3 regions of the Peribacillus sp. P4_B1 genome follow, and region 1 is predicted to be linked to each of the others. Evidence: riboswitches for the same ligand, from Rfam matches in the RefSeq annotation. Region 1 holds a riboswitch; each other region holds the start of a gene.
What was found. Region 1 has a riboswitch for glycine ahead of AC1DVK_RS16275 (amino acid permease). Riboswitches for the same ligand answer to the same signal wherever they lie in the genome.
Positions count from the first base shown of each region.

Region 2: linked by a shared signal. The riboswitch ahead of gcvT (glycine cleavage system aminomethyltransferase GcvT) and the one ahead of AC1DVK_RS16275 (amino acid permease) in region 1 are both predicted to bind glycine.
Region 3: linked by a shared signal. The riboswitch ahead of AC1DVK_RS03675 (amino acid permease) and the one ahead of AC1DVK_RS16275 (amino acid permease) in region 1 are both predicted to bind glycine.

Region 1 covers NZ_JBFUHM010000028.1:7,352-15,084, forward strand. Annotated here, with positions in the region: gene AC1DVK_RS16255 (ATP-binding protein) at 1-256, shown strand, start outside; gene AC1DVK_RS16260 (acetoacetate--CoA ligase) at 363-2,351, shown strand; gene AC1DVK_RS16265 (amidohydrolase) at 3,584-4,771, shown strand; gene AC1DVK_RS16270 (hypothetical protein) at 5,529-5,771, shown strand; glycine riboswitch at 6,052-6,151, shown strand; glycine riboswitch at 6,155-6,211, shown strand; gene AC1DVK_RS16275 (amino acid permease) at 6,505-7,733, shown strand, end outside.
Region 2 covers NZ_JBFUHM010000007.1:14,626-22,479, forward strand. Annotated here, with positions in the region: gene comGA (competence type IV pilus ATPase ComGA) at 1-449, shown strand, start outside; gene comGB (competence type IV pilus assembly protein ComGB) at 433-1,467, shown strand; gene comGC (competence type IV pilus major pilin ComGC) at 1,545-1,853, shown strand; gene comGD (competence type IV pilus minor pilin ComGD) at 1,861-2,304, shown strand; gene AC1DVK_RS05540 (hypothetical protein) at 2,291-2,629, shown strand; gene comGF (competence type IV pilus minor pilin ComGF) at 2,577-3,056, shown strand; gene comGG (competence type IV pilus minor pilin ComGG) at 3,049-3,435, shown strand; gene AC1DVK_RS05555 (YqzE family protein) at 3,558-3,743, shown strand; gene AC1DVK_RS05560 (YqhG family protein) at 3,793-4,590, opposite strand; gene AC1DVK_RS05565 (DEAD/DEAH box helicase) at 4,568-6,256, opposite strand; glycine riboswitch at 6,629-6,716, shown strand; glycine riboswitch at 6,720-6,802, shown strand; gene gcvT (glycine cleavage system aminomethyltransferase GcvT) at 6,939-7,854, shown strand, end outside.
Region 3 covers NZ_JBFUHM010000004.1:112,561-120,414, forward strand. Annotated here, with positions in the region: gene AC1DVK_RS03670 (amino acid permease) at 221-1,609, opposite strand; glycine riboswitch at 2,161-2,239, shown strand; gene AC1DVK_RS03675 (amino acid permease) at 2,439-3,779, shown strand; gene AC1DVK_RS03680 (DUF3311 domain-containing protein) at 4,048-4,248, shown strand; gene AC1DVK_RS03685 (sodium:solute symporter family protein) at 4,245-5,726, shown strand; gene AC1DVK_RS03690 (hypothetical protein) at 6,232-6,411, shown strand; gene argH (argininosuccinate lyase) at 6,422-7,854, opposite strand, start outside.

The DNA.
Region 1 (7,733 bases):
ATACATACATTTAATTCCCGACGCAACCAACATCCAAATTATGATTCAAGATCAAGGAATTGGAATGACACAGGAACAAATATACCGTCTAGGTGAGCCTTACTTTACGACAAAAAATAAAGGAACGGGATTAGGCCTAATGGTTTCATATAGCGTCATCAAAAGCATGGATGGAACGATACATGTGTCAAGTGTTCAAGGGAAAGGCACATGTTTCTCCATTAATCTGCCCATTCATAGATTTGAGCCTATTTGAGTATAGTGTAAATTGACGGTTTTATTCTCATACATTACAATTTATTTAATTGCCAATTATTATGAAATATTCAATGATGCATTTGATACCTAAGGGAGATGATTGAATGAAATCGCTTACAGACGGACAAATCATTTGGGAACCGACAAAAGAACAAATCGAGCACACGGTATTGACTCAATATGTGAAATGGTTAAAAGAAAAGAAAGGTTTATCATTTCATGATTATCATGAATTATGGAAATGGTCGGTTGATGAACTGGAGGAATTTTGGGCTTCAATTTGGGATTATTGTGATGTAAAAGCCGCCAGGAAATATGACAGGGTTTTAGCGGAGCAAGCCATGCCAGGTGCGAAATGGTTCGAAGGGGCAAGGCTTAATTATGCTGAAAATGCATTATTGAATGCTCAAGAAGAAAAAACGGCGATTTTTTTTCGTTCCGAACATATCAGGCAGCAAGAGATTAGCTGGAAAGAGCTGAAAGAAAAAGTGGCTTCTGTCGCCCATTCATTAAGGGAACTTGGTGTGAAACCGGGTGACCGTGTTGTTGCCTATATGCCAAATATACCTGAAGCGGTCATAGCTTTCTTGGCAACAGTAAGTATAGGTGGCATTTGGTCCAGTTGTTCTCCTGACTTTGGTGCAAGAAGCGTCATTGATCGTTTTAAACAGATTGAACCGGTTTTATTACTGGCGGTTGATGGGTATCAGTACAACGGAAAAGTATATGATAAAACATCCGTTGTTTCACAGCTTAAACAGGAATTGGGCACTGTTAAGCATACCGTGTTGGTTCCTTACATAGAAAAAAAGGTTGTGGAAGTGAATCTGGCAAATACAATCCCTTGGGATGACCTATTAAAAGAAACGGCGGAATTATCTTTTGAAAGTGTTCCGTTCGATCATCCGCTTTGGATTCTCTATTCATCAGGTACAACCGGAATGCCAAAACCAATTGTACAAGGGCATGGCGGTATATTATTGGAGCATTTTAAATCAACAAGATTGCATCAAGGCATGACTTCCGAGGATACGGTATTCTGGTTTACGACGACAGGCTGGATGATGTGGAATCTACTAATGGGAGGTTTGCTTAATGAAGGGACGATTGTTCTTTATGACGGCAGCCCTGCCTTTCCGAATATGGATGCCCTTTGGGAATTGGCTGAAGACACAGGCATGACTTTCTTTGGAACAAGTGCACCTTTCCTTACGAATTCCATGAAGTTAGGAATCAAGCCAATGGGAAGATATGATTTAACAAAATTGAAGGCTCTTTTTTCAACTGGGGCTCCATTGTCAGGTGACGGATACAAATGGGTGTATGAGAATGTCAAGAAAGATATATGGCTCAGTTCATCTAGTGGCGGAACCGATGTTTGTGCCGGATTTGTAGGTGGTGTTCCAACATTACCTGTAAGAATCGGGGAGATACAAGGAAGGGCATTAGGTGTTCGTGCAGAAGCCTTTGATGAACAAGGTCAATCATTGATTAATGAAGTCGGTGAATTGGTCATTACTAAACCGATGCCGTCCATGCCGCTTTACTTCTGGAATGATCAAGACGGGTCAAGATATTACGAGAGTTATTTCGATACGTATCCTGGAATATGGAAACATGGAGATTGGATAAAGATCGACGACAAGGGCAGCTGCGTCATTTATGGACGTTCCGACTCGACCATTAACCGTTCTGGTGTACGGATGGGGACTAGCGATATCTACCGCGTCGTCGAAGCGATCGATGAAGTTATGGAAAGCCTTGCCATTGATAGAGAAGTGCTTGGCCGCGGTTCTTCCTTGCTGCTGTTCGTCGTCCTTAAGCCTGGTAAAATCCTGGATGCAGCATTGACATCGAAAATCAATGAACAAATCCGAGGACATGTGTCCCCTCGTTTTATCCCAGACCAGATCCATGTCGTTGAACAAATACCTAAAACCTTGAACGGAAAGAAAATGGAAGTACCGATACGCAAAGTGTTGCTAGGTTTCGAGTTTGATAAAGTGGTGAATGCAGACTCCATGGGAAATCCAGAATCGCTTCAGTTTTTCAAAGAATTAGCTCTCGAGTTGAATGAGAAAAAAATATTCTGACATCCCAGGCGGAGCAAAAAGCTCCGTCTTTTTTATAAGACTTTATGAGTTTATTCTCATAAGGTCTTTTTTTGTTTCTGGAGGTGAAAAATTTCTAAATATAAAGGGAAAGACCAAGTTCAGAATATAGAAATTGCTAGAGATATTGCTGAAAGTTTCCATCATAACTATGGGGGAACATTCCTATTACTAGAGTACAAAATACAAGAAGAGACTGCTAGGATTAGATGGTCGGAAAATGAGTAAAAGTTATTATAATATAATTCCATCCATTGAAGAGCCAAAAAGTTACAAAAACTCATATATAAAATCAAAACTGATTCATTACCACCAGAAACACCAAAAGATCCCGATACATCTATTATATTCACATCTTATACTGAAACTGAAAAGATAAAAGAGCAAAATTTACAAGGAATTGGCTGAGGTGAAGCCAAAAAGGAATTGTTTAATGTAATGAATAGATTTAATGAAGTATCGCGCGAGAAATATAATGAATTAATGTCTTCTCCAAAAACTCTGGATAAAAATTTAAAAGAATGAACAGATAAAGCAATAGAAATTAGTGTACCATTCTTAAAAGACATTAGAAGTAAGATTGGTATCAGGTGAGAAATTTGACTTATAAGGTATTTTGGACAAATGTACTAAACTAGCGGTAGCTTTTCTTTATAAGGGGAAAGCTTATAAAAAGGCAGGTTAGTGAAACTTCCCTGAGTAATTGATAAACTTAAAACACATTTGAACTAAAGTTTACTCATTATGGAGAGCAGGGATAGATCATCTTCACTTTTATTTATTTGGAAGAAGAACACTGGAATAATCAAATTTACCTTAGAGATATTCAGATGCTTTTAAAAAAACTATTATCAATTAAAGGTTAAATTATCTAAAACATTCATTCTTGACATATGATCTTATCCTGAAAAAAAGACAAGTTGGTCGTGGATTTTATTCATTCCAATCAGGTATGTTATCACTTGGTTATTAGTAGCCGTGCTTGCGATGATTCGTGTTGAAGAGTAAAAATTACAAAATTTGGACTTGGAATTTAATATTATCTATTATCTATTATCTTTTTGGTGCCAAAAGATGCCGGTAAAACATCTAATGCTTCTAAAAAATCACCGCTGGTAGTAACCGGAACCCTATTGCAGAATAATTAGCAGTTGGAAATGTAAAACGCTACATATAGTGGCGTTTTCAAAAAATAATGAAGGAATGAAGAGATTATGAGAAGTGAATTAATGGAAATTCTAGAATCCCGTAAAGAGGAAATGATTAAAATTCGTAGGCACCTACACGAAAATCCTGAGCTTTCTTTTAAAGTAGAAAAGACAGCTCAATATATTATTGATTTTTATAAAGAAAAGGACGTAGAAGTTCAATCTAATGTAGGTAATGGATACGGAGTTATCGTGACCATTAAAGGTGGAAAGCCTGGAAAAAACATCGGTCTTCGAGCTGATTTTGATGCACTTCCAATCGTTGAAGAAACGAATATAGCCTTTAAATCAAAAAATGAAGGCGTTATGCATGCGTGTGGTCATGATGGACATACTGCCTACTTATTAGTCTTAGCCGATTGCCTCATTCAATTAAAAGATGAAATTCCAGGTACAATCAAAATTATTCATCAGCATGCGGAGGAAGTTCCGCCAGGCGGGGCAAAGAGTATTGTAGAATCCGGGGTGCTTGACGATTTAGATAATATATTTGGCATCCATCTGCTGCCAATGGACGAAGCAGGAGTTGTTGGTTATCATGCTGGATATTCTTTTACCGGCAGGGCTTATTTGAAATTAAAAGTTCAAGGTAGAGGTGGACATGGTTCCTCACCACATTTAGCGAATGATGCCATTGTCGCTGGTGCTCATTTTGTTACCGCTGCTCAAACGATTATTAGCCGTCGATTAAGTCCTTTTGATATTGGTGTGATTACGATTGGATCTTTTGATGGAAAAGGAACATTTAATATAATTAAAGACAGCGTAGAGCTTGAAGGCGATATTCGTTATATGACTGTTGAAACAAGAGATAAAATTGAAAAAGAAGTTAAACGTCTTGTAAAAGGACTTGAAGAAGAATTTGGTGTAACATGTGATCTAACTTATACGAATGACTATCCACCTTTATATAATGATCCTGAATTAACAGGAAAGGTTGCCGAGTCACTTAAGAATGCAAATGATAAAGATATTAAAGAAGTAAAGGAATTTCCAGCAATGCCGCCATCTGAAGACTTTGCTTACTATGCTGAAAAAATTCCTTCCTGCTTCTTTTACATTGCTTGTACACCTAAAGGAGTAGAAAAACCTTATTTTAATCATAATCCTAAATTTGATATCGATGAAGATGCCCTTCTCGTGGCAGCAAAAGCAGTAGGATATGTTGTTTGTGGTTATTATGAGTTAGATTAGGAAAAAGAATAGAATATTTGTAAGACGTGGTACAGATGATGACATGCTTTGCTGTATTAGATAATTCTATTGATAATAAGCAACTGATACCGAGAAAGGCTAAAGAATGGGTTGTAGCTGATAGTCGGATCTCTCCGTGTGAAGGGAAACTTTCATGCATGGTGGATGGAGTGGCTAACGGGAAAAGGCAATGATAACTTCGAATTTTCACCTATTTTTATGAATGGGAATACAAATAAATCATCCCCTTTTATAAAAGAATGCTTCAATTGAATTTTTATAAGGGTAAGGTATAGATTTGATCATACTTTATAGACATGTTTTAAAAGGTGCCTGCTAACCAAATTAAAGTCCCAGTTTGACGCTGGTAAACAGTAATGGAAAATCGTTTTGTGAACACGTCAAGTATTGTAGAATAATTATTTACCTTTGGGTTTTTTGGCCGAAAAGATAGATGTGGTTCAATACCAAAAGTTATAGTTTCAGCTCCTAAATACTTGGTCTTTTCTTTTTAATCTGGACAAAACTGTAAACTATACTACTTAGGAGTATTCATTAACTCCCTTTCATGCGAAATTCCAAATAAAGGATTCTTAAATCCTCCTTTTTTGTATTTGGTTCGAATACATAATGATTTAACAAAGAAAGTGAAAATAAATACGTGATGATAAATATAAACCTTATTGATCTAAATTATGTTATTCTATTTCTGTTTACAACAGTCCGTCTGCAAAACTGAAATGGGGGTAAGAGGTAAATGGATAAGGAAAAGGAAATCAAACTAAAGAAACCAAAGAAGTCGTGGGTATGGGTTCTAGCAATTATCATCATTGCTAATATAGCAGGTGGTGGGGGCAAAGAGGAAGTTGCAAAAGAGAAAGCTTCTGCAACTACTGCTGAACTTAGGGAGGAAGCTTCTAACCAATCTTTACTGCTGCAAGCATTCTCGCGTGTCGCGAATTTTCTCTTTTTCCATACATCAATTATGTTAAAACTATAGACTTATGTAATTTCCTATCTTGAAAATTTAGCCTTATAGTCAATCGGAAAAATGTAAAAATGTTTCGCTTATACATAAGCTTGTTTGGATTCCTTGCAAATGGAAAAGCAGCTAATAAGTTTGATTTTTCGTAGCTAATAACTTCTAAAATATATACTGTTCATAAAGTTGAAAATTGTCTGTGGTGAAATTTCAGAAAATAAAGTTTTTTCAGATAAGCGTTGAAATGTCCATTAAAAACCGATAGTATACAACTATTAAAACAACTTTATATCAGCGGATGATGATTGTGGGAGAGACTAAACATTGTTTAGCACCGAAGGAGCAAACCCTAAAAAGCAGGGGACTAATCTCTCAGGTAAAAGGACTACAATAGGACGCGTCTCTGAAGAGAGCCATAGGCCACCGAAGGAGTTAAACTCTCAGGTAAAAGGACAGAGGAAGGTAGGAAAATCCCTATCTTTCCTCTGTCCTTTTTTTATTAGGAAAGATAAAAAGAAAGGAGGTGCATTAAGGTCTGTGATAAATGAGTCTATCTTTTGATTTGTACAATTAACGCTATATTTTCAAAAAGGTTGGTAGATCTATTTCACTATATCTAGTACCTATCCAAGAAAGCGCTTACAGTGGTGGACAGTTTCCCAGTACGCTAATAATTCACACTCATTGAAAGACAGACTCTTTATTGGGAAAAAATCCAAGTATCCTATAAAAGTAGAAAGTGGGAATTCGTATGCAGGAACAAAAGTTAGATAGAGGGCTAAAAAACAGGCACGTACAACTCATCGCTATTGGTGGGGCAATCGGAACGGGATTATTTCTTGGAGCAGGAAAGTCTATTCATTTAGCCGGGCCATCCATTTTAATTGCTTACATGATTACAGGCGTCATTTGCTTTTTAATCATGCGCGCACTTGGAGAACTACTCTTATCTAATTTGCACTATCATTCCTTTGTCGACTTTGTAAGAGACTATTTAGGTAATATGGCTGCATTTGTAACCGGCTGGACCTACTGGTTTTGCTGGATTTCAATCGCAATGGCCGACTTAACAGCAGTTGGTCTTTATACTCAATACTGGTTTCCCTCTGTACCACAGTGGATGCCAGGATTAATTGCACTTGTCATTCTGCTATTTATGAATCTTGCAACGGTAAAACTTTTTGGCGAAATGGAGTTCTGGTTCGCATTAATTAAAGTCATAGCTATTCTAGCACTAATTGTTATCGGTATTTTCATGATTATTAAAGGCTTTTCCACTGATTCAGGCGCAGCAAGTTTCACGAATCTATGGAGTCACGAAGGTATCTTCCCAAATGGAATAAATGGTTTTATCCTCTCATTCCAGATGGTAGTGTTTGCGTTTGTTGGCATTGAACTTGTAGGACTAACAGCAGGTGAAACAGAGGATCCAGAAAAAGTTATCCCCAAAGCGATCAATAATATTCCTATTCGGATTATAATTTTCTACATTGGCGCACTTATTGTCATTATGAGTGTTTATCCGTGGAACGCAATCATCCCAACGGAAAGCCCATTCGTCCAAGTATTTGTGGCTGTAGGTATCGCTGGAGCTGCTGGTATCATCAATTTTGTCGTCTTAACATCGGCGGCTTCGGCATGTAACAGTGCAATCTTCAGTACAAGCCGGATGGTATACTCACTTGCCAAAGATAAAAATGCACCTGTACCGTTTGCAAAACTTAATGACCGTAAAGTACCTTCCAATGCATTGGTCTTTTCAACGGTTGTCATTTTAATTTCCGTTGTTTTGAATTATTTAATGCCTGAAGGAGTATTTACCTTGATTACAAGTATTTCTACAGTATGTTTCATTTTTATTTGGGGAATTACCGTCATCAGCCATTTGAAATATCGTAAAACAAGACCAGATCTAGTGAAAATGAACAAATTTAAATTACCACTTTATCCATTTTCCAATTACTTGATCCTTGCTTTCCT
Region 2 (7,854 bases), on a different contig from region 1:
TGATCATGGTTGGGGAGGTCAGGGATGCCGAAACGGCCAAAATTGCAGTTCGTGCTGCACTAACCGGTCATTTGATACTTACAACCATGCATACAAGGGATGCACAGGGCGCTATCTCCAGGTTACTTGAATTTGGTGTCAGCCTGCTTGAAATTGAACAGAGTTTGATTGGCGTGACAGCACAGCGGCTGGTTGAATTAAGCTGTGTACCATGTAAAGGCGACTGTGCTATTGCTTGCCAAATGACTGCCAGGAACAAAAGGGCAAGTGTGTATGAATTGCTTTATGGAAAAAGCATGGCCAATGTCCTTCGGATGATGGGGGATGAAAAAGGAAGGGGTACGGTAAGCTACCGCCAATTGAAGGATGAAATAGGAAAAGCGGTTGCAATGGGCTATGTGGATTCCCTGGAATATGAACGGCTGGTATACGATGAAGCAAAAAAGTAAATGGCAGCTAAAAGAACAGGCGGTCTTTATTTCGAAACTAGGGGAATTATTAAGTCATGGTTATCCCTTGGCGGACGCATTACATTTTCTGGAATTCCAGGAATCGAAGAAGAAAGCGGAAGATTTCGCTCAGGCCATAAAGGATTTAAGGAATGGATATCCGTTGCACCAGGTGCTAATTCACCTTAATTTTCATCCGCAGCTTGTAAGTTATATATTTTATGGAGAGCAATACGGCGACCTGGATCGGGCGTTGATAGAAGGAGGGCAATATTGGAAGAAAAGAACGGAGGATATGGATAAAGTAAAAAAGTTAATGGTCTATCCCGTATTCTTAGTCATTTTTGTAAGCATCGTTTTTTATATACTTCAGAGTGTTCTCCTTCCTAAATTTCAGGCAATCTATTTCACGATGGATGTCGATCAGAATGCAATCTTGAAATTAATGTCAGCTTCTACATTCATTCTCCCAGTCCTCCCCTTCATATTGCTTGGATTGCTCCTATTCCTGTATGTGCTCAAACGATTTTGGTTCAATGAATTATGCCCATTAAGGCAGCGGCGGATTTTGATGGGCATTCCGATATTCGGGACCTTCATCAAGTTATACGAAACTTATTTCTTTGCAAGCCAATTCAGCGGTTTGCTTTCCGGAGGGCTTTCGATTAACGAAAGCATCAAATTATTCTCTAAAAACCAGCAACAGCCTTTTTACCAAAAACTATGCTCTATCATCAAGGATGATCTGACTGAGGGAAGATCGCTTGAAATGATCTTTAAGGAGCTCCCCTATTTCGATGGAAACTTACCGGTGGTTGCTGCAAATGGTCAAAAATACGGCAGACTTGATGCAGAGCTGCATCATTACAGTCGTTTTTTACTCGAGAAAATTGAAGAGAGAATGAATGCAATCTTGAAAATCATTCAGCCTCTTATGTTTTCCTTGATAGGTCTTTTGATCGTTTCCATTTATTTAGCGGTTTTGCTGCCAATGTTCTCTCTGCTCGAAGGTATATAGTGTTTAGCACTGCATTCAGGAGGTGAAATTGCCCTGAAATCAAATGGTGCCAAATGGTTTCAGGGCAGGATGATATGATGAAGAAAATGATGAATGAACGAGGTTTTACACTAATTGAGATGCTTATTGTTTTACTTGTAATATCCATTCTTTTGATTATAACAATCCCAAATATCACGAAGAATCAATCTACAATCCAGTCTAAAGGGTGTGAAGCATTCGTTAAGATGGCTCAAGCACAGGTTCAGGCATATGAGATCGACAATGCTAAATTGCCCGCAAGTATCGATGAATTGGAAAGTCAAGGCTATCTCAAACAGACATCTTGTCCTAATGGGAATGCTATTAGTTTGGATAACAAAGGAAAGGTAACGGTCGTTGAGTAGGAGAAAAGTGAATATACGGCATTCCAATGGGGGGTATACCCTGTCTGAAACCCTTATTGTCCTCGTTATTTTTATACTCCTGATTTCCATCAGCCCAAATTTATATCCAAGCTTCACAAAAGGGATGGAAATCAGGTTATTTCTTTCTCAATTCCATGAAGATCTTTTCTACGCACAACAGTATGCCATCAGTCATGAGAGCTTGATTTACCTCCATATTGATAATACCAATAAGTTTTATAGTGTTTCGTCATATAAGGAGGGAACTCTTCTAGAGTTAAGCATACCAGAGGATATACAGTTCTTAAGTGGAACATTAGGGTTCAGCTTTCATTTTAATCAGTATGGAAATGCTTCAAAAGCTGGAACGATGATGGTTGACACTTTAAAAGGAAAGTACAAATTGGTCCTCAATATCGGTAAAGGGAGGTTCAGGATTGAGAAATTGTAAGGGTTACGTCTACCTTGAGATTATTGCCGCATTTTCCATTTGTATTTTCGTGGTCCTTTCCATTTTACCGATTCTTGAAGAGTTGATGACACATCGTAAAAATATTGTCATAAGGACAGAAGCCCACCATTTATTATATGAAAGATTGACGGCGTTCATCGATGGGGAGATACAAGCTGTTGGACAGGATATCATTTACCGAAGAAAATCCTATGAATTGATATGGAGGGACCATGGGGATTTCCCTGGGATGATTGAAGGGTGTGTATGTTATGAAGATGAATCTGGTAAATATGAATCCATTTGTGATGCTGCGAAAAAATGATGGTTTTACGATGATCGAAATGCTTTTTTCTTTAATGATCTTAATGACGACGTCTCTTTTTGTATTAGAACTTTTTTCAACCATTCATACCCAGGTGAGGTCCATTGACAAATTACATCCTAAAGAGTGGGAGGTCTTTACTATGCAAATGCAGCAGGAGGTCCGGAGTTCAATAGATCAGGATGTAATGGGAAATAAATTATATTTGCTTTCAGGTGAGCAATTATCATCCATTGAACAATATGAGGATAAGGTCCGAAGGCGAGTGAATGGTATGGGGCATGAGGTCATCTTGCAGAACATTTCGGAATTCCAGGTCGAGAAGGATGGCGGTGTCATTGTTTTAAATATAACGGATAAAGCAGGGACTACTTTCAGTCGAAGATTTCATCCTTTCTTTAAAAATGTGAAGAAAGTCGATGAATAATCAAAAAGGAGTCGTTTTCCCGATGGTAATGATTGTAGCAAGTGTTTTCATCATGTTGACGATATTGATGATCGATCAATTTATCCTCGATAAAAGGTTTTATAAAGAAGTGGAAGAATCGCTTGTGGCCGACCATCTTGTACATCTCGCCGTTAAGGATGTGACGGAAGAGCTGGGGGAAGTGATCCCGGACATCATTCAGGGGGAAATCTCATACCCAAATGGTGTGGTGAAGTATTCCTTAACGAAGCAAGACGGTCCTTACGTCTATCTCGAATTTTCTTCCACAACTAAAAATGGCCGCGTTGGCAGGGTCATCATTCAATATGATAAAGAAGCGGGGAGAGTGATAGAATGGATAGAAAAGCAGGCGATGTAATACTCAAAGATCAATTCTCTTTTTAAAACGCTGACCCATTTTCAACGATTTACGTGTTTAACGAACAAGAGAAGGATTAAAAGAAGCGCTAGCCGGGCATACTTTGCATAGGGTGATTTTAAATGTCTACAAACGCTTATATTAAATATCTGACGCAACAGCTTGTCGAGTATTTTAATCTGACCAAAAAAGAACGAAAAGAAAAGCGCCGTCATAGAAAAGAGGATAAAAATCATGGTATATCCCATTGGTTTGGCATTGTCCCTTTTGCTTTGTCGATGTTCGTAAGGAAAAATATCAAAAAATAAAACAGATGTCCTAAACTTAGGACATCTGTTTTTTTAAGTATGGTTTTTACTATCCCAACGCCCTATCTGAAAGGTAAAACAAACCTCCGTTGATGATGGATATTCGGATGTTCGGTTCGTATTGAGCTTTTAAGGCTTCTTTTTCGGTAAAATAACTCTCACTTTTTTCGTCCATGTCCTTGTAAAAATGCTCCAATAAGTTCAAGTCATTCTGCCAGCGCAGCATGGCTTCTTCCGCCCAAGAATGGTCATCATCCTCGAAGCTCCTTCTAATGTATGTATCAAGTCTTGCCAATCCACTCTTCGGCATGATGAGCGGTGAAAGCGTAAACGAGTAATCCGGTATTTTTGGGGTGACCTTAACCGGTAAAACCCGATGGTGAAATCCTTCCATGATTTCTCCTGAAATTAAATTCAATCCGATGGACATAAAAGTATCTTTTTTACGATCGCATTGGTAGGATATTTTCACATTCAGGGTAAGCCATGGGAACAATGGATTATTCCCGCTCATTGATGGAGGAGTATCTTCAAAAAGTCTAGTATACCCTGCCAGCTTTTTTGTTGATTGAATAATCTGATGGAGCCGAGGGGAGCCAAAATGAATCATTTCTCCCTTTAGGTCGGGTGGGGCTTGTTCTGGATCGGTAATGAAAGTCATCTGGGCTGGGTTCGGAATGCCACCCGTTTTTTCCAGGTAGTGCCAATAAAAGGGCCGGTTCATTAATTCTTTATCCATTTCTATCGTTAGTTGAACTGTAAGGTGGGTTGGTTTATTATCCAGTATTTCACATTCATTGGCTTTAAAGTAAGTTATTAAAAAATCATGAATTTCCTGTTGCTGCATGAACCTCACCTTCCTTCATGGATTGAGCGAATTGGATCATCGATGAAAAATTATCCATCTTGATTTTCATTTCGCCCTCTGTTTTGGACTCGCCGACCACATCAATTAAATATTCTTCAATGTTGTTAATATCCAGTTTGGTTAGAATATCATCCAATTCACCAATTACTTTTTCAAATAAATTAATTTTTTCGTATAGTAACTTTAGAATATGTTCTTCAACAGTATTTTTCGTGGCAAAGTTATAAATCCTGACATCCTCTTCCTGTCCAAGGCGGTGAATCCGCCCAATTCTTTGCTCAAGCCTCATGGGGTTCCATGGCAGGTCAAAATTAATCAAGTGATGGCAGAACTGAAGGTTTATCCCTTCCCCGCCAGCTTCTGTTGCAATTAATACCTGAATTTTCTTTTGGAATAATTCTCGCATCCAGTCTTTCTTTCCACGTTTAAATCCGCCTCGGAATGGGACTGAAGAAATTCCATTCTGTTGAAGGTACCATTGTAGATAAAGCTGAGTCGCTCGGTATTCTGTAAAGATAATCACTTTGTCATCAATTTTCTTGATCAGTTCCAAAGCTTTTTCAGCTTTTGAATTCTGAACCGTTTCATTCACTTTTGTAAATAAATCATCAAGCTTTGCCAAAAAGTCAGGGGTAGGCTGGTCGTATTTGGCTTTCATGTTTTTTAAAGTATAAAAGACCGCCTCTCTGCTGCTGCAGGCTTCTCTTTGGAGAGTGAGAGCTGAAAAGGCGCTTCCTTTTGTTCCATCAGAAATAGGTTTGAATTTTGAAACTGCATCGTACAATGCCTGCTCGGTTGGAGAAAATTCAATGGTGATGGTTTCCACATGCCTTTTTGTCCATTCAATACCAGTATCGGCCCGCCGGTTTCGAATCATCACAGTGTTGACCAATTCCTTTAGGTGTTCATCTTCAATTATGTTCCGGCCTTTCCCTTTATATTTTTCTGAAAAGAGTGAGGCATTTCCCAAGTGGCCTGGTTTCAATAACGAAACGAGGTGAAAAATTTCCTCGACTTTATTTTGAATGGGAGTAGCTGTCAGGAGTAAACAAAATTTCTTTTTCAGATTTTGGACGAATTCATAGTTCTTCGTCTTATTATTTTTAAGTTTATGAGCTTCATCAATGATGATGAAGTCATATTCCTGATTGAAAATGATATCACGATGTGGAGCGCGTTTCGCTGTATCAATGGATGAAATGACCACATCACAGGAGTCCCACACATAACTTTTTCTCTGAACGACTGCCGGAATATGAAACTTCGTATTCAATTCAAAAGCCCATTGTGTTACAAGGGAAGCTGGTACAAGGATCAATACCTTCTTTACAAGGCCTCTGATCATATACTCCTTTAGGATCAAGCCGGCTTCAATTGTTTTTCCGAGACCTACTTCATCTGCTAAAATGGCCTTTCCATTCATCTTTTCCACCACTTGCTTTGCAGCTTCCAATTGATGGGGAAGCGGGGTTAACTGAGGAAGGTGCTTGGGTGCCTGTAAACCTTCAAAATCAGGAATGATGAGATTTTCCTCCATTTTAACCGCCAACTTATAAAGCTCCCAATTTCCCCATGGACCATCATTTTCCACCTTTTGTAAAAACTCGTCATTCCATTCAGAATTGAAGGATATATTGATTTTCATAGAAATAACTCCCTCTTAAATCATAAATTCCTTAATATAAGGTCAAAAACCGAACATTTCATATGTGAAGTAAGAAAAATATTTCTCTTCAAAAGATATTGCAGAGATAAGTTTCTTAGGGTAGGATATAAGTATATTTAGAAAATTCCAATTTCCAAACGCTAAAAAGAATTTTTGTATCGATTTGCAATTCGCGTTTTCTTAGTATGGGCTATAGGTACCTGCTTTATCCAAGATTACCGAAGGAGATCATGTAAACGTTTTTCTGGAGTTTTTGGAGATTTGGCAGAGAATGCATTCTATGATGCTCAAAGGTTTTACTAATGGGTGGGGCTTATTCGCTTAATTTCATTGGTAGACCATAATATGCGGGTGAAGATAAGGGGAGAGACTACGGATGTAGCGCCGAAGGAGCAAACTTAGCAGTGAATCTCTCAGGCAAAAGAACTCTTATTGGACGCAACTCTGGAGAGCGCCGCCCGTTTGGGACGGCCACCAAAGGGGAAAACCTATTATATAGGTAAACTTTCAGGTTTCAGGACAGAGAAAAAGCTCAAACGGGCTTTCTCTGTCCTTTTTTGTGCTTTTTTTACATCATGAATCAGAATATCTGATGCGTAAGGACAAAAAGCTTTGATAATGAAGCCAATTTAATTTTAAAAAATCTGAGGGGGGTCATTTTTTGACCAATTTAAAAAGAACACCACTATTTGAGGTTTATCGTGAATACGGAGGGAAAACGATTGATTTTGGCGGCTGGGAACTTCCTGTCCAATTTACGGGTATAAAGGACGAACATGAAGCCGTACGTACAAAAGCGGGTCTGTTCGATGTATCGCATATGGGGGAAGTTGATGTTAAGGGTCCTGGGAGCCTTTCCTTTTTACAGAAGATGCTGACTAATGATATATCAAAGCTGCAAACGGGCGGTGCCCAATATTCGGCCATGTGTTATGAAAACGGCGGGACGGTTGATGATCTCATCGTTTATAAAAGGGCGGAAGACGACTATCTGCTCGTGGTCAATGCAGCGAATACAGAAAAAGATTTCGATTGGCTGCAAGCTAATCTAACGGAAAATGCCCAAATTACGAATGTATCGAGTGACTATATACAGCTAGCACTTCAAGGACCATCTGCAGAGAAGATATTGCAAAAACTTTCAGAAAATACTGCCTTAAGTGAAATTGGATTTTTCAAGTTCAAGGAGAATGTCATGATAAATGGTATCTCCACGTTGGTATCCCGTACTGGATATACTGGTGAAGATGGTTTTGAAATATATAGCGACAGTGAAAACGGCCCTGCCCTTTGGAAGGCGATAATGGATGCCGGAAAGGAAGAAGGGATACAGCCGATTGGTTTAGGTGCTCGTGATACCCTGCGTTTTGAAGCGAAACTGCCGCTGTATGGGCAGGAGCTTTCAGCGGACATTACTCCAATAGAAGCCGGGATTGGTTTTGCGGTAAAAGTGGATAAGGAAGCCGATTTTTTCGGGAAAGCCGTTCTTGCTGAACAAAAGGAGAAAGGGGCACCCCGGAAGCTTGTGGGAATTGAAATGATTGACCGTGGCATTCCTCGTCATGGGTATAAGGTCT
Region 3 (7,854 bases), on a different contig from region 1:
TGGGAAAAAGCCTGAGGGATGAAGATTTCTCTTTATCTCTCTTTGTTTTGTCCACAATTTATGCACAACTTTAATTAGTGTCTATTATATTTATACTAAGGGGAAACACACTCGGCAAAGCTCGAGTCATGAACGTAGATTAACCAAGATGATCTCCCAAAATCCTTATTATAGAAAAACTCGTATCACTCATCTTTTTATCGAAATGGCACGAGACTTCTTAACTGGAAATCTCATCATCGGATTTAGCATCCAATGGTATTCGTTTATCCATTTTCAGCATGTAATAACTTACTACTACCAATGCTAGGAAAACGATCCCGACAACCAAGGAAATCCTTGTACTGGGATTGATCCACATACCCACCAGCACCATCAGTAAAAAGGCAATTGTCGCATAATTACTGTAAGGGGCAAACGGCATTTTGAACGGATGTTTCTCCATTTCAGCAGCATTTACCTTTCTGAATTTAAGCTCACTGATAAGTATGACAAACCATGGAATCATTCCGGGTAAAACACTCGCACTGTACACATAAAGGAATAATTCCGGCGGTGCAAGGTAATTCAGGACAACCCCGATACCCAATCCTAATAGTACAGCGATCGTACAATATGCCGGCACTCCACTTTTAGATACTTTTGCAAAGATTTTAGGAGCTTGGCCATTCAATGCCAGTGTGTAAAGCATACGCCCTGCACTGAAGATCCCACTGTTGCATCCGGACATTGCCGCAGTGATTACGACAAAGTTAATGATTCCTGCAGCTGCTGTGATACCGATTTTAGCAAAGGTTGAAACGAATGGACTTCCGATGTCATCTAGTTTATCCCATGGATAAACCGTCACGATGACGAATATAGCGCCAATATAGAAAATTAAAATGCGCCATATGATTGATTGGATCGCTTTTGTTACGGTCTTCGTTGGATTCTTCGCTTCTCCGGCCGCGATGCCGATGAGCTCAACGCCTTGATAGGAAGCCACAACAAGGGAAAGCGCAAAGAAGAATCCTGTCCAGCCTCCCGTAAAGAAGCCGCCATTTGCCCAAAGATTCGATAATCCAATTGCGTCTCCGCCATTCCCTATTCCAAAGAAAATAAGGCCAAGGCCGGCAACGATCATCAATACAATCGTTATTATTTTTATAAGCGCAAACCAAAATTCAAATTCCCCGAAAGATTTTACGGAAATGAGGTTGGCTGCCCCCAAGATGATCATGGCGACCACACCTGGTATCCAAGCTGGTAACTCCGGGAACCAATACTGCATATACATTCCAACGGCGATGATTTCGGACATTCCTACGATTACCCATTGAAACCAATTGCTCCAAGCAGTCATATAACCTGCCAAAGGATGTATATAGCTGCTAGCAAAGGATGCAAAAGAACCCGTAGTCGGTTCTAAATATAGCATCTCCCCCATAGAACGCATGATGAAAAATATAAATATACCTGCGATGGCATATGCAAGCATTACAGAAGGCCCTGTCCATTTGATCGTGCTCGCCGATCCCATGAATAACCCGACCCCAATGGTTCCGCCCAAAGCTATCATTTGAATGTGACGTGCCTCCAGCCCTCTCTTTAATTCCTTGTTTGACATGATTAACTCCCCCAGGTGCAATATTAGCAGCAATGCTCTTCCAACCTTACCGCCAATCGACTCTATTTATTATTGTGGTTAGAAATGCCTTATCGTAATCATATAAATAACACTTTAATTTTGTTTTCTTATCTTATAATAGTAAATACTCTTTAAAAACACAAATGTATTTTTCAAAAAAACAGTTGTCAAATATATCTTGGCGATTTTTCCTATCTTAAAATACCTTTTTTTAAAAAAGTGAATCAGTATTTTATAATAGTGATTACACAAAAAAAGAGTAGAAAACAATCACTTCTGCTTTGAACCATTCAAAGTCTTTTCAAGTGAACGTTTAAAAAAATTAAAACCATTTCAATGTGTTATAAACCTCTTATAAGACTGGCTAACTCCCAAAAAAAATTGTTGACCTTCAGAAAAATAGATGATAGAATTCCAATATTATTTTATAAGTATAATGAATGCTTCAGCAGTGGAAGATCACCGCAGACAGACATTTTTACACAACCGCATACAAGCAAGCGATGAATGCTATGGATGACACTATAGCAGGAGCAGCTTCTGGAGAGACTGTACAAGATGCAGCGCCGAAGGATTCACAATCTCAGGCAAAAGGACAGAAGAGTAACGAATGATAAATTGTTATTCTGAACCCTTTAAGAGATTGGTATATCCAATCTCTTTTTTTATTGTCCACTTTGTGATTGGACTTAAAACAACACTCGTGAAAACCATTGGCAAGCTGGGTGAAAAAATCACGTCCTTCTCCAAGACCATGCAGGTTTGAAATCATTCACTACCAAGACTATAAAAGACGGGGGCGTACGAATTGGCTAAACAGGAATTAAAAAGAGATTTAAAAAATCGTCATGTACAACTTATTGCAATAGGAGGAACCATTGGTACCGGTTTATTTTTGGGATCCGGAAAAGCCATACAAATGGCAGGTCCATCTATCATCTTCTCCTATCTAATAATTGGAATTGCCTTGTTTTTTGTGATGAGAGCCCTAGGCGAATTGCTCTTATCCAATGCAGGATATACGTCATTCACTGAATTCGCAACCGAATATGTCGGCCCATGGGCTGGCTTCGTGACCGGTTGGACATATTGGTTCTGTTGGATCATGACCGCAATGGCCGATATCATAGCTGTCGGTGTCTATATACAATACTGGTTCGATATCCCTCAATGGATACCGGCTCTAATATGCCTTGTCATTCTGTTAGGATTGAACCTATTGACCGTTAAGTTATTTGGCGAATTGGAATTCTGGTTTGCCATCATAAAAGTAATCACGATCATCACCTTGATATTCGTAGGAATCATTCTCTTGGCCATCGGCTTCAATACCAATACGGGAACGGTTTCCCTAACGAACCTATGGACTCATGGAGGCATGTTCCCAAATGGAATTTCCGGATTCCTGTTGTCTTTACAGCTGGTCGTCTTCTCCTTTGTAGGTGTCGAATTGGTCGGGGTTTCAGCAGCAGAAACGGCGAACCCGAGAAAGAACATTCCGTCTGCCATCAATAAAATCCCAGTCCGGATTTTACTTTTCTATGTAGGTGCCATATTCGTCATTCTCTGTGTCAACCCTTGGACACAACTGAATGCCACGAGCAGCCCATTTGTAGAAGTCTTTGCGCTAATCGGCATTCCTGTCGCTGCGGGGATCATCAATTTCGTCGTTTTGACATCAGCTGCTTCTGCATGCAACAGCGGTTTATTTTCAACAAGCCGAATACTCTATACGTTAAGCAGGAATGGAGAAGCCCCTGCTAAACTGGAAAAATTAAATCAACAGGCTGTTCCTAGCAATGCCTTATTAACATCAACAATCGTTGTATCACTAGGAGCATTGTTAAGCAAACTGATACCGGAACAGGCATTTACCGTTGTGACAACCATCAGTGCCATCTGTTTCATATGGGTATGGAGCATCATCTTGATCTCACATATCAAATATTCGAAAACACGGCCGGACCTAAGAGCCGAATCAACTTTCAGGGCTCCTTTTACACCCTTTATCAATTACGCCATTTTAGGATTATTCCTGTTCATCCTTATCGTTATGCTATTCGCTGAAGCCACACGGCTATCACTGCTTATGACGCCAATCTGGTTCATGGTCTTGGTGATACTATATAACTATCAGAAAAAAAGATAGTAAAAGGATAAAGCCTTGAACTCTATAAGAATTCAAGGCTTTATCTTTTATCAGCGGCTCTGTTGCTAAAAAATATATCAAGCAACTGCATTAAATTTCATATCAAAATAGTGTAAGCTTATATTTATCATCGGTTCCTTATCAAAGAAGGAATATCCGTCATGTATGAATTTTCCATCCAGTTTGGTTCACCCATCCATCAGTGGCACTGAAGTAAAACCCCCATTGTTGGACGTTTCACTTTATTTAAAACGGAGGGGTTTGTTTAATGAAGATTCTATATATCCTTACTCTAGTTCCTTTTATAGGCATACTAGGATTTCTGCCTTTTGTTAATAGAATAAAACCTTATGTATTAGGGATGCCTTTCAATATGTTCTGGATGGCTATGTGGGTGGTCCTTACCTCTGCCATCTTGGGCATCATGTATAAGCTGGATCCCCGGAATCGGGAAGGTGACCAGGAATGAATATTGCCCTCATAATCATTTTAGCTTTTTTACTACTATCGATATTTTTAGGCATTCGTTCTTCAAAAGGAAAAGATATGAACTTGGAACAATGGACGGTGGGCGGACGCGGTTTTGGTGCAATATTCGTCTTCCTGCTGATGGCTGGGGAAATCTATACGACCTTCTCCTTCCTTGGCGGCAGCGGCTGGGCCTATGGCAAGGGCGCACCCGCTCTATATGTTCTTATTTACATTACTTTGTCTTACGTATTATCCTATTGGCTCCTTCCTGAAATATGGAAATATGCCAAAGAAAATAAGCTGATGTCCCAATCCGATTTTTTTGTAAGCAAATATAAGAGTCCCAGTTTAGGAATTTTGGCTGCGCTTGTCGGTGTGGTCTCGATGATTCCAGTGATCGTCGTGCAGCTGAAAGGATTGGGGATCATTGTCTCAGAGGCATCTTATGGTGCAATCTCAATGTCTGCGGCGGTATGGATGGGGGCAATCGGCCTTACCATTTATGTAATGATTTCCGGTATACACGGCTCAGTCTGGACAGCAGTCATTAAAGATATCATGATGATCGCCATTATAGGATTCTTAGGAATTTATCTGCCCATTCATTACTTTGGTGGATTTCAGCCGATGTTCGAAGCAATTGATGCGGCCAAGCCTGGTTTTCTAAAGTTCCCCGAGCAGGGACTTAGCATATCATGGTTCATCTCCACGGTAATATTGCTTGTATTTGGTTTCTATATGTGGCCCCAAGTTTTCAGCGCGGTTTATTCAGCTCGCAGCGGGAAGGTATTTCGAAAAAATGCCATCATCAGCCCTTTATATACGCTCATGCTGTTATTCGTATTTTTTGTAGGGTTTACAGCTATATTGAAAGTGCCTGGACTCGTAGGGGCAGATGCAGACCTCTCATTGCTGCGCCTTTCGATTCAGACCTTTGACCCATGGTTTATAGGTATAATCGGCGGGGCTGGGTTGCTGACCGCATTGGTGCCGGGATCCATGCTTTTGATGAGCGTCGCTACACTGCTCGCTAAAAACGTCTATAAGGAATTTGCACCTGCAGTATCAGATCGCCACGTTGTAAGATTGGCAAAAATCCTTGTACCAATCATTGCTCTTATAGCCGTCTACTTCACCTTAAACGGCGGCGAAACGATGTCAGCATTAATTCTCATGGGATACAGTCTCATCACACAGCTATTCCCGTCCCTTCTATTTAGTCTGAAGAAGAAAAAGAATCCAATCAATAAATATGGCGCAATCGCCGGCATCATCACCGGATTGGCCATCGTGATCTGCATTACACTCAGTCATTCAACAATAGGGACCCTGTTTCCATCCTTGCCACAAGCAGCGAAAGATTTGAATGTGGGAATCATCGCCTTGGCATTCAATTTCATTGTGATGATAACGGTAAGTCTTGCCCTCAGGAATCATGCGGTTCAGTTGGAACCAAAATCCGTTAACGATATTTGAAGCACTCATTGATGCTGATTATTTTGGAAATCCTGTGAATGAACATCGGAAGGCTCAGTCAAAAGACTGAGCCTTCCTTCGAATAATACAGTAATAATGTCCTTTTTCTTAAGAGTGATTATAGAAAGTTAAATAGCCGTCAAAAAACAATGTCTCATAATAAACTACCAATCTTTTTTGTTTATCATCAAATCCCCTATTTTAACTAATAAATTCATCAAGGTTCTGGCTACTACCAGACCATCCATAGCTAAATCATATCCACCTTTTAATAAGGCTTCCGGATTAAAGCAAAAAGTAATCGATATTACAAAAGCTATTAAAATCAGGATAAACCGAACTGAGATCTATTTGACATTAACGTTCCGCCTTATATTATGTATTTTACAAATAATAGCATCGTTTTGGAAATAATCTTCATTTACTATCATTAGGGAAATCTCAGTTGCAATAAAAATCAAAATAAATAGCCACCCTAATAAAGAATGACTATATATTATGAAATATGAACTTTAAAATACATCCCGCATTGCTTTTACTCGCGATTGGAGCAAATACTCGTGAATTTCACGCTTTTACTCGTGATTTTGGTGCAAATACTCGTGAATTTGGAGCAAATACTCGTGAGTTTCATGCTTTTACTCGTGAGTTTGGAGCAAATACTCGTGAATTTAATGCCCGTTAAAACTCATAACTTAGTAATCCACTAAAGCCTTCCTTCCATCATTCAATGTTTTAACCATTTCCTTATACTCCTGCAACGCTTGTTCCAGTTTTTGTTTTCTATTTACAATCATCCTCGAAACCTCTTTCGGGCTGGGCCCGCCTTGAATGCTTCTAATTTCCACAAAGTATTCAGGAGAGATGATTTTTTTCCATTCGTCTTCAGTTAAATTCACTGCAACGAATTCATTGATGATCTTGTTGATTTCTTGTGTGTCCCAATCATATAGCTCTTTCCCTTCACTTATCGACCGTTTTGCAATTGTACTTGCTATGGAATGGGCTTTTCTAAATGATATCTCGTAATCTCTTGATAGGGTATCAGCTAATTCAGTAATTGTTATACTGGATTTTGCGGCCAATTTTTTTGTATGTTCTTCATTTACTTTCAATGTTGATATGACTGCATACATTAGTTTCATGACACGGCCTGCATTCGAAAAAGCCCGATATAAATGCGGCTGTAAATCATCTTCCGTATCGACGATATCTCCAAATGGTGTGTTGTGGATCATATTCATTGCAGCAAGTGCATCACCATACGCACTGCTTGCAATCGAACGGGAATGTTCAATTGATACTGGGTTTCTTTTTTGCGGCATGATGCTGCTAACTTGAACATAAGGATCTGCCACATGAAATGTACCAAACTCCCTTGTCACATGCTGCAGGAAATCTTGGATCCACCTCCCAGTATTGACCATGCACGTCATGATGGCAGTTGCGGTTTCCAATAAATAATCTGCCCCGCCTATCGAGTCATAGGAATTTTCAACAACCGCCTCAAACCCAAGCAGTTCAGCGGTACGGTTACGGCTGATTGGAAAACCAGTAGTTGTTAACGCAGCCGCGCCCAGGGGGGATTGGTTCACCGTTTCAAAGGCTGCCCATAACCGTCCAATATCCCTTTGAAGAACGTCATAAATGGCTAAAAAGTAATGGCCTAATGTAGTCGGCTGAGCCGGTTGGGTATGCGTGTAACCAGTAATATAGGTTTCTATATGTTTTTCTGCCTGCACCAAGAATGCCTCGCTCAATTGGTTTGCATAGCCGATCAATTGCAAAAGATGACCTCTTATAACAAGCCGATACATCGCAACTCCCATATCATTACGGCTGCGGCCGATATGAATCTTTCCTGCGAGCTCGTGACCGATTTCCTCGCCAATCTTTGCCTCCATCATGAAAAATAAGTCTTCGAATTGAGGTTGATAGGTCAGGAGAGTGAGATCTGTTTGAGCCACTTTCCGAATCCCCTCCAGCATGGTTTTCGCTTCTTCTTCTTTAATGATCTTTTGTTCCGAAAGCATGATGACATGTGCCCGATGAATATCGAACATAACATGAAATAAGTAATCTCTTTGATCATTAAAAACAGGCATTAGAAGCTCTTCCGCATATGTTT